2 regions of the Vogesella indigofera genome follow, and region 2 is predicted to be linked to the other one. Evidence: predicted binding sites of a transcription regulator. Region 2 holds the regulator's gene; the other holds the start of a gene.

Region 1 (6,836 bases), on a different contig from region 2:
CACCTCGTACGATTGGCTGTCGGGGTGGTAGCTCACGCGATAGCTGCCCGGATAGCTGCCCGCCTTGCTGTAGCGGGCCGGGCGCGCCAGCGGTGCGGAGAACACCGGTTTCGACTGCAGGAAAGACAGTGCCACCATCGGCTCGATGAAGGTCTGCTTTTGGTTGTGGTAGCCGTAGATCAGCGTCGCGGTGAATGGCTGTTGCTGGAATTCCGCCGACTGGGTGTTGATGGCGTGCACACCCATCTTCGGGACGGCCGTGCCCGGCGGCAGGATGTAGCCGGCGGGTAGCAGCTCGGCCGGTGGCTGCTGGCTCGGATCGGCCGATTCGTTTTCGTTCTTGAAGTTGATCTTCAGTGTTTCAGCGCGCTTCGCCAGATAGAAGTGAAAGTCGAAGTGCGGCACGTCATAGACCTTGGGCGGCGGGTGGCCGGCGGCCTCCCAGTTGATGACCACGTGGTCGACCACCGTGCGCGGCCCCCTGGCCGGCATGCGCAGCACATAGGCCGGCGCCATGGCGGCGCCCGGCAGCCCGGCGAGCGCCTGTTCACTGAACACGATACTGACGGCGACCGCCTTGCCGGCGGTGTCGGTGCGGACTTCGGTGTGCGCCCGGCCCTGGCCGAAGGGCACCGGCTTGCCGCGGTAAGTGGCGGACAGATCACCGGCGCTGGCCAGCAGCGGGCTGGCGGCCATCACCACGACGGCCAGCCAGGCCCATGGCACCGGCCTGGCGGATGCTTGCAGTGTCTTCATATTGCGTGCCTCTTGCGGGTGAGAGAGAGGAATGCGGAGCGTGGCACCAGCAGCTGGTGTGTTTGCATCTTAGTGAATGGGCCTGCTTTTGCCAGTGCCGGGTGGGCGTAGCGTGACGGTGGCGGCCGGCGGGTGTGCATTGCGGCAAACCTTTGGGTTTGCCAAGGGGCCGGCCTTGGCCTGCTGGTGCGTATCAGCAGGTGCACGGAGGGATGCCGGCCGGCGCACAGTCGGCCCCGGCCGTGCCGGCGCACCCGGTTCAGCCGGTTCAGCCGGCCAGGCTGGGCAGCAGGCTGAAGCCGTTGCGGCTGCCGGTGGTGACGTAGCCGACCAGCTTGCTGTCGCGATGGGCGAGCGCGGTGAGACCGTCGTCGCCCTCGCTGATCTGCCAGTCCAGCGCCTGCCCGTGGGTGACGCCCGCCAGCTGGATCGGATAGTGCGGCGTTTTCACCGCCACCGGCAGCGGGCCGAAGCGCACCGGCTGCGGCGCACCGGCCAGGGTGCTGGCCAGCGCCCGCGCCGACAGCGTGATCGGTTGCAGGAAGGGCAGGATCTGGCCCTCGATCTCTGCACAGTCGCCCAGCGCATAGACATTGGCTTGCGAGGTGCGCAGGTAGCGGTCGACGGTGATGCCGCGTGCGGTGGCCAGCCCGCCGGCCAGCTCCAGCCGCGGTTTCAGCCCCGCCGCGCAGATCACCGCATCCACGTTAAGGGTTTCGCCATTGCTGAGCTTCACGTGGTAGCCCGTCGCCGCGCGGTCGACGCGGTCCACCGCGGTGCCGAAACGCAGCGTTACCTGTTCCATGGCACGGTGCAGGCGCTGGCTGACCACCTCCGGCACCAGTCGCTCCAGCAGCCGGCTGCCGATGTCCACCAGCGTCACCTGCTTGTGGCGCGCGATGTCGTGGGCGATCTCGGTGCCGATCAGGCCGCCGCCGATGACCAGCACGCGCTCGCTGCGCCCAAGCTGCGCGAAATAGCGGCGGTACTGCTCCAGGTTGTTCAGGGTCAGGATGTCCTGTGTCGCGTCGCCGCGTATGGCCGGCACGAATGGCGCGGCACCCACCGCCAGCACCAGGTCGCTGTAGGGGATCTGCGCCGCGCCGGCATGGACGAGTTTGGCGTCGAAGTCGATCGCGGTGACGAGGGTGTTGGGCCGCACCATGATTTTCAGCTCGGCGGCGATGGCGGTGGCGTGCTGCTGCACCAGCTGCTCGGCCGCCATTTGCTGGCCGAAGCCATGGCTCAGCTGCGGCTTGGGATACTGCTCGCCGCCGTCCTGGGTCAGGATGATGACGGGAGTGCTGGTATCAAGCTGGCGGAATGCCCGGGCCAGCGTGTAGCCGGCGTGGCCGCTACCGATGATGACGAGGGGTTTTTTCATCAGGAATCTCCGGGAATGCCCGCTTAGGCGGGAACAAAGTCGCTTTTGCCCATGAAGCACACCGGGCACAGGAAGCTTTCCGCGACATCCGGCCAGGCGGTGCCGGCGGCCACGCCTTGCGAGGCTTCTCCCTGCTCCGGGTCGTAGGCCCACGAGCAGGTCTTGCAGCGCATCTTGCCGCTGCCACAGCTGCCGCTGTCACTCGCCGCGAGTGGTTCGCGCCGGCCCAGTTGCTCGATGATGGCCTCGCCAAAGCGCACCGCCTGGGAAAGCGCGTCGTCGGTCGGCCGCCATTCCGCGGCGATGCCCTGGTTGAGTACACGGAAGCCGGCATCGTCCAGGCGCTTGGCGATGCGTTCCACCGCGCCGCCGCTCCAGCCGTGGGTGCCGAAGGCCGCCGCCGCCTTGTTCTTGAAGCGCAGGCCGGTCATTTCCTCCAGCAGGGCGGCGACGTGCGGCAGCATTACGTTGTTGACGGTCGGGCTGCCGACCAGGATGGCCTTGGACTTGAACACGTGGGTGAGGACGTCGTTCTTGTCGCTGTTGGACAGGTTGAACAGCTTGATCACCACATCCCGGTCGGCATTGCGGATGCCCTCGGCAATCGCCTCCGCCATCATGCGGGTGCCGTTCCACATGGTGTCGTAGACCAGGGTGATCTGGTTTTCCTGGTAGTCGTCGGCCCATTTCAGGTATTGCTCGACGATCTGGGTCGGCTTGTCGCGCCAGATGATGCCGTGGCTGGTGGCGATCATGTCGATCGGCAGGTTCAAGGCCAGCACTTCATGGATTTTCTGGGTCACCAGCGCGCTGAACGGGGTCAGGATGTTGGCGTAGTACTTGATGCACTCTTCCTGCAATTCGACCGGGTCGCACTGGTCGTTGAACATCTGCGCGCTGGCGTAGTGCTGGCCAAAGGCGTCGTTGCTGAACAGTACGGCGTCGTCGGTCATATAGGTGGCCATGCTGTCCGGCCAGTGCAGCATCGGCATTTCGACAAATACCAGCTGCTTGCCATTGCCGAGATCAAGGCTGTCGCCGGTCTTGACGATCTTGAAGTTCCAGTCCTGGTGGTAGTGGCCACGCAGCGACTTGGCGCCGTTGGCTGTGCAGTAGATCGGGGTGTCCGGGATGCGCGCCATCAGCGCCGGCAAGGCTCCGCTGTGGTCGATCTCGCCGTGGTTGGCGATGATGTAGTCGATGGCACCGAGGTCGACTTCTTTGGCCAGGTTGGCGACGAACTCTTCGGCGTACGGCGCCCAGACGGTGTCGATCAGCGCGATCTTTTCTTCCTTGATCAGGTAGCTGTTGTAGCTGGAGCCGCGGTGGGTGCTGTATTCGCTGCCGTGAAATTCGCGCAGCTCCCAGTCCTGTTTGCCGACCCAACGGATATTGTTTTTGACGGTGAAAGCCATGGTGGTGCTCCTTGAGGGGGTATAAGATTCGTCTGAGATGAATCTTATACCCTATAACATTCATAGAAAATGAATGTTATGAAGCAAAGCGCATTCGCTTGAGGCGCATCAAGAACGCGCGTTTCCGGCCTGCTTTTACCGCAACGGCAGGCCGGCGTGACGCAAACCGCCGCAACCGGGCGCTGGCCGGCAGGGTAGAATGGCGGCCCGAGTCCGGCTGCATAAGCTGCCGGATTGAACAACACTATGGAATGGTCCCGATCGTGCGATTGACCGCCTTTACCGACTACTGCCTGCGGGTAATGATGTACAGCGCGCTAGCGGGCGAGCGCCTGGTGACCATCAACGAGATCGCCCACGCCTACGACATCTCCGCCAGCCACCTGACCAAGGTGGTGCACTTTCTGGGACAGCAGGGCTATCTCACCACGGTGCGCGGCAAGGGTGGCGGCATGCGGCTGACGCACGCGCCGCAGCAGGTCAACCTCGGCCAGCTGGTGCGGGCGGCGGAGGCCGATAACGTGCTGGTCGAGTGTTTCGATGCGCAGCACTCGCACTGCCGCATCGCCGCGTGCTGCCGCCTGTACCGCGTGCTGCATGCGGCGCAAGAGGCCTTCTACGGCGAGCTGTCACACCACACCCTAGCCGATCTGCTGATCCAGCCGGCGGGGCTGGGGCGCGCACTCGGCATCGAGATCCATCCCGTCTCCGGCTGAGCGGCACGGCTTGCGGCCAACCTTGCCCGGCCGCTGTTCTGTTACGGCAGCAGCGGCGGCAGCCGGCGCAGCACCGGGCTGGCCTTGACGATGCTGGTGGCGGTGGTGGCCAGCTCGGCAAAGCCGTCCAGTATCTCGTCCAGCTGGCCGATATCGCGCAGCAGCAGGCGGGCGATGTAGCAGTCTTCGCCGGTGACCTTGTCGCACTCGGTGAACTGCGGCGTGGCGACGAGGCGCGCCTCCAGCGCCTTGAGCTGCCCCGGCAGCGGGCGCAGCCGCACGATGGCCTGCAGGGTGTAGCCCCACTGCTGCCAGTCCAGCTCCGGGGTGTAGCCGCGAATCGCCCCTTGCTCCTCCAGCCGCTTCAGCCGCTCCGACACGCTGGGTCCGGACATCTTCAGCTGCCGCGCCAGCTCGGCGATGCTCTGCCGCGCGTCCTGTTGCAGCAGCCCCACCAGCTGCACGTCGATCCAGTCTTTCATTGCAGGCAATCCTGTCGATTTGGCGATATTTACAAGGTAGCAAGCCGATTCTGCCTTGCAAAGTCCATTCAACCGGCTGCGCAGGCTGCGTATGCTGTTGCACACTAGCCTGCAAGGAGAGCTTGATCATGACACAACAGAATTTACGTACCGGCGTGCTGCAGATGCTGGCCGCCATGGCGCTGTCCGGCACCATCGGCTGGTTCGTGCTGCAATCCGGCCAATCGGTATGGAACGTGGTATTCGTGCGCTGCGTGCTGGGCGCGCTGGGGCTGGGCTTGTACGCCTGGTGGCGCGGGCTGTGGCAGACGTGGCCGTTTACCCGTGCCAGCCTGCTGTGGTGCATCGCCGGCGGTGTGGCGCTGGTGGGCAACTGGCTGCTGCTGTTCAATGCCTACCACTACAGCTCGATCGGCATTGCCACCGTGGTGTATCACACCCAGCCGTTCTGGCTGCTGTTGCTGGGCCGGCTGCTGCTGGGCGAGGCGCTGACGGTGCGCAAGTTGGCCGCGGTGGCGGTGGCGTTTGCCGGCATGCTGCTGATCGTGCAGCCGGGGCAGGGTGGCGGCGGGGCGCTGCTAGGCATCCTGCTGGCGCTGGGCGCCGCCATGCTGTACGCGGTGGTGACGCTGATCAGCAAGCAGTTGCCGAAGACGCTGGCGCCCACCCACATCGCCAGCGTGCAGACGCTGACCGGCGTGCTGCTGCTGTGGCCGCTGCTGGACAACGCCAGCCTGTGGGTGGCCGGCAGCCACTGGGGCTATCTGGCCACGCTGGGGCTGGTGCACACCACGCTGATGTACATCATCATGTACGCCGCCTTCCGCCAGCTGCCCACCCACTGGATCGGCCTGCTCGGTTTCAGCTACCCGGTGGTGGCGCTGCTGGTGGATTACCTGGCCTACGGCCATCTGCTGGATGGCTGGCAGCTGCTGGGGGTGCTGCTGATTGTTGCGGCCAACGTGTGGGGGCTGCAGCGGGTGCCCACCGTGGTCGCCCCGCAAGCGGCAAAGGCCGGCGCCTGATCCCGGGCTAATCACGTCGCAGCGTGGCGGCAGGCGGGCAATCCGTCCGCCGCCATGCTGCCGGCACGGCGGGCTTGCTACAATTGGCCACATTGCCAACGCCCCCGTATCCTCATGCGCATCCTCCACACCTCGGACTGGCACCTCGGCCAGCACTTCATGGGCAAGACCCGCCAGGCAGAGCATCAGGCCTTCATCGACTGGCTGCTGCGGCAAGTGCGCGAGCACGCCGTCGACGCCGTCATCGTTGCCGGCGATCTGTTCGATACCGGCGCGCCGCCCAGCTATGCGCGCGAGCTGTACAACCGTCTGGTGGTGGACCTGCACGGCAGCGGCACCGCGCTCGTGCTGCTGGGTGGTAACCACGACTCGGTGGCCACCCTGGGCGAGAGCCGGCCGCTGCTGACCTGCCTGGGTACCAGCGTCATCCCTGCGGTGGAAGCCGATCTCGAACAGCAGGTGCTGGTGTTGCCGCAGCGCGATGGCACGCCCGGCGCCATCGTCTGCGCCATCCCCTTCATCCGCCCGCGCGACGTGATGCAAAGCCAGGCCGGGCAGAGCGCCGAGGAAAAGCAGCTCACGCTGCAAGAAGCCATCCACCGGCACTATCAGGCGCTGTACCGGCTGGCCTGCGCCAAACGCGACGCGCTGCGGTTGCCGCTGCCCATCATCGCCACCGGTCACCTCACCACCGTCGGTGCCAGCGCCAGCGAATCGGTGCGCGAGATCTACGTCGGCGCGCTGGAGGCGTTTCCGACCAGCGCCTTTCCGCCGGCCGACTACATCGCGCTGGGCCATATCCATCGCCCGCAGCAGGTGGGTGGACTGGAGCACATCCGCTACAGCGGCTCGCCGATTCCGCTGAGCTTCGACGAGGCCGGCCAGCAAAAACAGGTGCTGCTGGTGGATGTCGACGCCATCGGCCTGCTGGGGGTGACGCCGCTGCCGGTGCCGCGCTTCCAGCAGCTGGTGTCGGTGAGGGGGGATCTGGCTACGTTGGCCGCCGCCATTCGTGATGCCGCCACGCTGGGCACTGCCGAGCAGCCAGTGTGGCTGGA
Region 2 (6,836 bases):
GGGGCGCCGCGCCTGCGCCGTCTGCTGCTGCGCTACGTCGGCCCCTGACGCCATCTCCCCCGGCGGCCGCTCGGCCGCCGTTCGTTTTCGTTCGCTTTCAATCAAATAGAATCAAAAAGGCAAAAACCCATCGGCAAACAGGGTTTTATCCGCCAAAAATCATCACAAACGAACACCATCCCGTTGCAAATACGCTATCATGCCGCCCCTTCAGCGGCGATCACCGCTGAAAACCTGGCACCACAAGACCGCTGAAGCGGCAATTGTCCATAACAACACCCTGAGCCCGTTGATGTTGCCGGCACCGCCACAAGTGCTGCCGGCGGCGTTGCACTCGACACGCATTTGGAGCACATATGGAATTACTTCATGGCTGGATCAATGCCGGCAATGACCTGATCTGGGGTCAGCTACTGATCTACCTGTTACTGGGCATCGGCCTGTTCTTCACCCTGCGCATGGGTTTCATGCAGATCCGCCTGCTGCCGCGCGGCGTGAAGGAAATGCTGGGTGGCCGCAACCACGTCGCCGGCAGTAACGACATCTCCTCGTTCCAGGCCTTCGCCACCGGCCTCGCCAGTCGCGTCGGTACCGGCAACGTTGCCGGCGTCGCCACCGCCATCGCGCTGGGCGGCCCTGGCGCCGTGTTCTGGATGTGGATGACCGCGTTGCTGGGCATGGCCAGTGCCTTCGCCGAGTCCAGCCTGGCACAGCTGTTCAAGGTCAACCACCACGACAACACCTTCCGCGGCGGTCCGGCCTACTACATCCAGAAGGGCCTGAACATGCGCTGGCTGGGCATGGCGTTCTCGATCTCGCTGATCGTCGCCTTCGGCCTGGTGTTCAACGCGGTGCAGGCCAACTCCATCGTCGCCGCCACCGAAGGCGCGCTGGGTTGGGACAAGAACCTGGTCGCCATCGGCCTGGTGCTGCTGACCGCGCCGATCATCTTCGGCGGCCTGCGCAAGGTCGGCCAGGTGGCGGAATGGATGGTGCCGCTGATGGCCGCGCTGTATCTGGGCATGACCGTGTACGTGATCATCACCCATGCCAGTGAAGTGCCGGGCGTGCTGCTGCTGATCGTGAAGAGCGCCTTCGGTCTGGAACAGGCCGCCGGCGGCTTTGCCGGCTACGCGCTGAGCCAGGCGATGATGCTGGGCATCAAGCGCGGCCTGTTCTCCAACGAGGCCGGCATGGGCTCGGCCCCGAACGCCGCCGCCGCCGCCACCACCCGTCACCCGGCATCGCAGGGCCTGATCCAGATGTTTGGCGTGTTCATCGACACCATGATCGTGTGTACCTGCACCGCGCTGATCGTGCTGCTGTCCGGCGCCTTCGTGCCCGGCGCCGAGCTGAAGGGCGTGCAACTGACCCAGGCGGCGATGAACGCCACGCTGGGTAGCTGGGGCGGCACGCTGCTGGCGGTGATCATGTTCCTGTTCTGCTTCAGTACCATCATCGGCAACTACGCCTACGCCGAAGGCAACGTCGAGTTCATCAAGAACAACAAGACGGTGATCTTCGTGTTCCGTCTGGCGGTACTGGGCATGGTGGTATTCGGCTGCCTGGGCAGCTCGATGCTGGTCTGGGACATGGCCGACCTGGCGATGGGGGTGATGGCGCTGATCAACCTGTTCGCCATCGTGATGCTGTCCAAGTACGTGTTCGTGCTGCTGAAGGACTACCAGCAGCAGCTGAAGGCCGGCGTGAAGCAGCCGGTGTTCGACGTGAAGCAGTATCCGGAAATCGAAGCCAAGATCCACAAGGACGTGTGGTAAGCCTTGCGGCCAACCCTGTTCCGAGCAAGCCCGCGAAAGCGGGCTTTTTTGCGCCCGGCCATGGCGCCGGGCCGGCGGAGCGAGCGCTAGCTGATCCCTGCGTAGCAGAGCGCACCGCCACCCTCGCCCACGCGCCGCCGTGGCCGGCATAAAGAAAAAGGTTGGCCGCATCGCTGTGGCCAACCTGTGTGCCTGCCATCACGCCACCGGGGCGGCGAGGGTCAGATGGTTTTCGAATAGCGCGCGTGCGTGTCGCGTTCGCGCAGATGGCGGTCGAACACCATCGCGATATTGCGGATCAGGAAGCGGCCCTTCGGCTCCACCATCAGGAAGTCGCCGTCGAAATGCAGCAGGCCCATCTGCTGGAATTCGCGGATCTTCGGCAGCTCGTCGGCGAAGTACTCGGCGAAATTGATGGCGAAGGTCTGCTCGATCGCCTCCACCGACAGCGAGAAGCGGCACATCAGCGCCTGGATCACGCTGCGGCGCAGGATGTCGTCCTGGGTCAGCGTCATGCCGCGCATCACCGGCAGGTGGCCGGCGTCCAGCGCCGCGTAGTAGGCGTCGATGTCCTTTTCATTCTGGCTGTAACAGGGGCCGACCTTGCCGATCGATGACACGCCAAAGCCGATCATGTCGCAGTCGGCGTGGGTGGAATAGCCCTGGAAGTTGCGCTGCAGGCGGCCCTGTTCCAGCGCGCGGGTCAGCTCGTCACCGGGCTTGGCGAAGTGGTCCATGCCGATGAACACATAGCCGGCGTCGCTCAGCTGCTGCACCGAGTTCTGCAGGATGTCGAGCTTGGTGGCGCTGGACGGCAGGTCGGCCTCGTTGATGCGGCGCTGCGGCTTGAATACGGTCGGCAGGTGCGCGTAGTTGTACAGCGCGATGCGGTCCGGCGCCATCGCGATCACCTTGTTGACGGTGCTTTCCAGCGAGTGCGCGGTCTGCAGCGGCAGGCCGTAGATCAGGTCCACGCTCACCGACTTGAAGCCGGCCTCGCGCGCGGCGTCGATCACCAGCCGGGTTTCTTCCTCGCTCTGGATGCGGTTCACCGCCTGCTGCACCGCCGGATCGAAATCCTGGATGCCGACGCTCATGCGGTTGAAACCGAGCCGACCCAGATGCAGCACCGTGTCGCGGCCAACCTTGCGCGGGTCGATCTCAATGGAGAACTCGCCTTCCGGCAGCAGTTCGAAGTAGCGGTTGATGACGCCCATCACCCGGTCCAGCTGTGCATCGGACAGGAAGGTCGGCGTGCCGCCGCCGAAATGCAGCTGGATCACCTTCTCGCGACAGCCGAGTTTTTCCGCCACCAACGCGATTTCCTTTTCCAGGTAGTCGAGGTAGGCGTCGGCGCGGCTCTTGTCCTTGGTGATGATCTTGTTGCAGCCGCAGTAGTAGCAGATGGTGTTGCAGAACGGGATGTGCACGTACAGCGAAATGCCGCGATGGTTTGCCCCAATGGTGCGCTGCGCCAGGCAATGCTCATAATCACTCACCCCAAAACCGGCGTGAAAACGATCGGCAGTCGGATAGGAGGTGTAACGCGGACCGGACCCTTCCAGTGTTTCGATCAGGGTCCGGTCGAAAACACATTGGGTCGGGATAAATGCAGAATGAGCAGTCATCATATATTTTGATTGGAAATCTGGTGGGGGACTGGTAAATTTGCGCAATTACGCCTTGATCTGCATTGACGCTCATCAAGCAAGCTCATCTGTCCCTGGAAATCGACTCTCGGTATGAACGATCTGTCCTCCCCCCTGCATTCGCTGAAAGTCACTTGTTCCAACTGCAGCCTGCGTGAATTGTGCCTGCCGGTGGGGCTGAACCGTGACGAGATGGCCCAGCTGGATGCCGTTATCCGTCAGAGCCGCCGTTTCAAGCGCGGTGAGTACCTGTTCCGCAGCGGAGAAGGCTTCCGTTCTTTATACGCGGTGCGCACCGGTTATTTCAAGACCTGCGTTTCCAGCCAGGACGGCCGCGAACAGGTCACCGGTTTCCACATGTCCGGCGAACTGATGGGGCTGGACGGCATTTCCTCCAACACCCACGGTTGCGACGCCATCGCGCTGGAGGACAGCGAGGTGTGCGAGCTGCCATTCAGCCGCATGGAAAGCCTGGGACGCGACATCCCCAGCCTGCAACACCACTTCTTCCGCCTGATGAGCCGCGAGATCGTGCGCGACCAGTCGGTGATGCTGCTGCTGGGCAACATGAAGGCGGAAGAACGCCTCGCCGCCTTCCTGCTCAACCTGTCGCAGCGCTTGGCCAGCCGCGGCTTTGCCGCCAACGATTTCATCCTGCGCATGAGCCGCGAGGAAATCGGCAGCTTCCTCGGCCTGAAACTGGAAACCGTCAGCCGCACGCTGTCAAAATTCCAGCAGCAGGGCTGGATCCTGGTCGATCACAAGCACATCCAGCTGGTGCGGCCGGAAGAGCTGAAGGCCCTGGTGGCCGGCTGCTCGCAGGCCAACAGCGCCGGCTAAGCCCATACATACCATCGCGCCGCCCGCCGGCGCGCTGCAAAAAAAAAGCCCGGATCAGTCGATCCGGGCTTTTTGCATCGTGCGTTGCGGGGTCAGCCGGCCTGCCAGCCTCCACCCAGTGCCGCGTACAGCGACACCACCGCCGACAGCCGCGCCAGGCGGGCGCTGGACAGTGCCTGCTCCACCTGGAACACGCCGCGCTCGGCATCGAGCACGTCCAGATAGCTGGAGTAGCCGTTGTCGTAGCGCAGCCGCGCCAGGCGCAGCGCCTCGCGCAGTGCCGCCAGTTGCTGTAGCTGCGCCTGTTCGGTGGCACGCGTGGTGCTGACCGCCGACATCGCGTCCAGGGTATCGGCAAACGCCTGCTGCACCGTCTTCTCGTACACCGCCAGCGCCTGCTTCTGGCGCGCGTTGGCGGCATCGACACCGGCGGCGATACGGCCGGCGTTGAAGATCGGCGCGGTCAGGTTGGCCGCAAAGTTCCAGGTCTGCGCCGGGCCGCTGAACAGGTCGACCAGCGCGGTGCTGGCGCTGCCGATGCCTGCCGACAGGCTGATGCTCGGGAAGTAGGCGGCGCGGGCGACGCCGATGCGGGCGTTGGCCGCGATCAGGCTGGCTTCCGCCGCCGCCACGTCGGCACGGCGCAGCAGCAGGTCGGACGGCAGACCTGACGGGATCTGCTCCGGCTCGGCCAGCGCCGACAAGGCCTTGCCGCGGCCAAGGTTGGCCGCAATGTCACGCGGCGAACGGCCCAGCAGCACTGCCAGCGCGTGTTCGGTCTGCGTCACCGCCTGTGCCAGCTGCGGCACGGTGGCACGCGCACTGGCGGCCTCGGCCTCGGCCTGGCGCAGCTCCAGTTCGGAGGTCATGCCGCCGTTGAAGCGTTTCTGGCGCAGCTGCAGCGATTGCTCGCGGCTTTGCAGCGTGGCACGGGCGCTGGCGAGCTGGGCATCGTAGCTGGCGAGCTGGAAGTAGCTCTTGGCCACCTGGCTGCCCAGCGACAGCCGCAACGCGGCCAGCGAGCGCTCGCTGGCGCTGACGTCGGCCAGCGCCGCTTCGCGTTCACGGCGCAGCTTGCCCCACAGGTCCAGCTCCCAGCTGGCGGTCAGCCCGGCCTGGCGGCTGTCGAGCAGCGCCCCGCCGCCACTGCTGTAGGCCGAGATCTGGCTGCGGCCGCTGCCGGCGCTGGCGCTGACCTGCGGCAGCAGGCCGGCACGCGCCACACCAGCGGCGGCGGCGGCTTCTTCCACCCGCCCCGCGGCCTGCACCAGATCACGGTTGTAGCGCAGCGATTCGTCTATCATCGCGTCCAGCACCGGATCCTCGAAACTGCGCCACCAGTCGCTGGCAACCGGCGCCACGTTGGCCGCAGCCTGCGGCATTTCCAGCTGCGGACGCTGGTAGTCGGGGCCGACCGCGCACGCCGACAGCGCGGCGGCGACCATGATTGGCAACAGCGCTTGCTTAAGCATCATGCTGTTCTCCTTGTGGCGCCGGCTTGCGCTGACTCCACTGCATAATCAGTTTGAAAAACAGGGGGATGAACAGTGCCGCGATGAAGGTTGCGGCCAACATGCCCCCGATCACGCCGGTACCGATCGAGTGACGGCTGGCGGAGCCGGCGCCGCTGGAAATCGCCAGCGGCACGCAACCGAGGATGAAGGCCAGCGAGGTCATCACGATAGGGCGGAAACGCAGCTTGGCCGCCTCCACCGCCGCCTCGGTCAGCGAACGCCCCTCTTCCATCTTCAGCACCGCGAACTCGACGATCAGGATCGCGTTCTTCGCCGCCAGGCCGATCAGCGTCACCAGTGCCACCTGGAAGTAGATGTCGTTCTCCAGCCCGCGCAGCCAGTTGGCCACCAGCGCGCCGAATACCGCGAACGGCACCGCGGTCAGCACCGCGATCGGCAGCGTCCAGCGCTCGTACTGTGCCGCCAGGATCAGGAACACCATCACCAGCGCGATCACGAACACCGTCGACGAGGCACCGCCGGTGGATTTCTCCTGGAAGGCGGAGCCGGTCCACGCCAGGGTGTAGCCATCCGGCAGGGTTTCCTTCGCCAGCTGTTCCATCACCGCCAGCGCTTCGCCGGAGCTGTAGCCCGGTGCCGGGCCGCCGACCAGCTTGGCCGACGGGAAGGCGTTGTAGCGCTCGACGATTTCCGGGCCGGTGGCCTGTTCCACCGTCACCAGGCTGGACAGCGGAATCATCTGTCCGTTCTGCGCACGCACGAACACGGTACGCAGGTTGTCGACGCTCTTGCGGAACTCGGCCTCCGACTGCAGCTGCACGGTGAAGATGCGGCCGAATTTGTTGAAGTCGTTGACGTACAGCGCGCCGAAGGTGCTCTGCATGGTGTCGAACACGTCGTCGATCGGCACGCCCAGCGCCTTGGCCTTTTCACGGTCCAGCTGCACGTTGACCTGTGGCACGTTGGCGGAGAAGGTGCTCTGTACGCCGGCCAGTTCCGGCCGTTTTGCCGCCGCCATCATCAGCGCCTGCGCCTGGGCCGCCAGCTCGCCGGCCGAGGCACCGGCACGGTTCTGCACGTAGGCCTCGAAGCCG

Evidence for each region. The regulator FNR, encoded in region 2, switches genes on or off when oxygen is low (the NO sensors DNR and NnrR bind a similar motif). The targets are predictions, from matches to a motif close to TTGATNNNNATCAA.
Region 1: norV (anaerobic nitric oxide reductase flavorubredoxin) is a predicted target of FNR. The motif match lies at 3,654-3,667, and genes of this name have one in related genera.

Annotation. Positions count from the first base shown of each region.
Region 1 is NZ_JAQQLA010000003.1:439,205-446,040, forward strand. Features, by position in the region: gene PQU89_RS04080 (DUF5602 domain-containing protein) at 1-756, opposite strand, end outside; gene PQU89_RS04085 (FAD-dependent oxidoreductase) at 1,025-2,140, opposite strand; gene norV (anaerobic nitric oxide reductase flavorubredoxin) at 2,164-3,555, opposite strand; gene PQU89_RS04095 (RrF2 family transcriptional regulator) at 3,819-4,271, shown strand; gene PQU89_RS04100 (Lrp/AsnC family transcriptional regulator) at 4,313-4,753, opposite strand; gene PQU89_RS04105 (DMT family transporter) at 4,882-5,778, shown strand; gene sbcD (exonuclease subunit SbcD) at 5,893-6,836, shown strand, end outside.
Region 2 is NZ_JAQQLA010000004.1:220,418-227,253, forward strand. Features, by position in the region: gene PQU89_RS06760 (DUF2798 domain-containing protein) at 1-48, shown strand, start outside; gene PQU89_RS06765 (alanine/glycine:cation symporter family protein) at 357-1,778, shown strand; gene hemN (oxygen-independent coproporphyrinogen III oxidase) at 2,000-3,409, opposite strand; gene fnr (fumarate/nitrate reduction transcriptional regulator Fnr) at 3,521-4,267, shown strand; gene PQU89_RS06780 (efflux transporter outer membrane subunit) at 4,360-5,742, opposite strand; gene PQU89_RS06785 (efflux RND transporter permease subunit) at 5,732-6,836, opposite strand, start outside.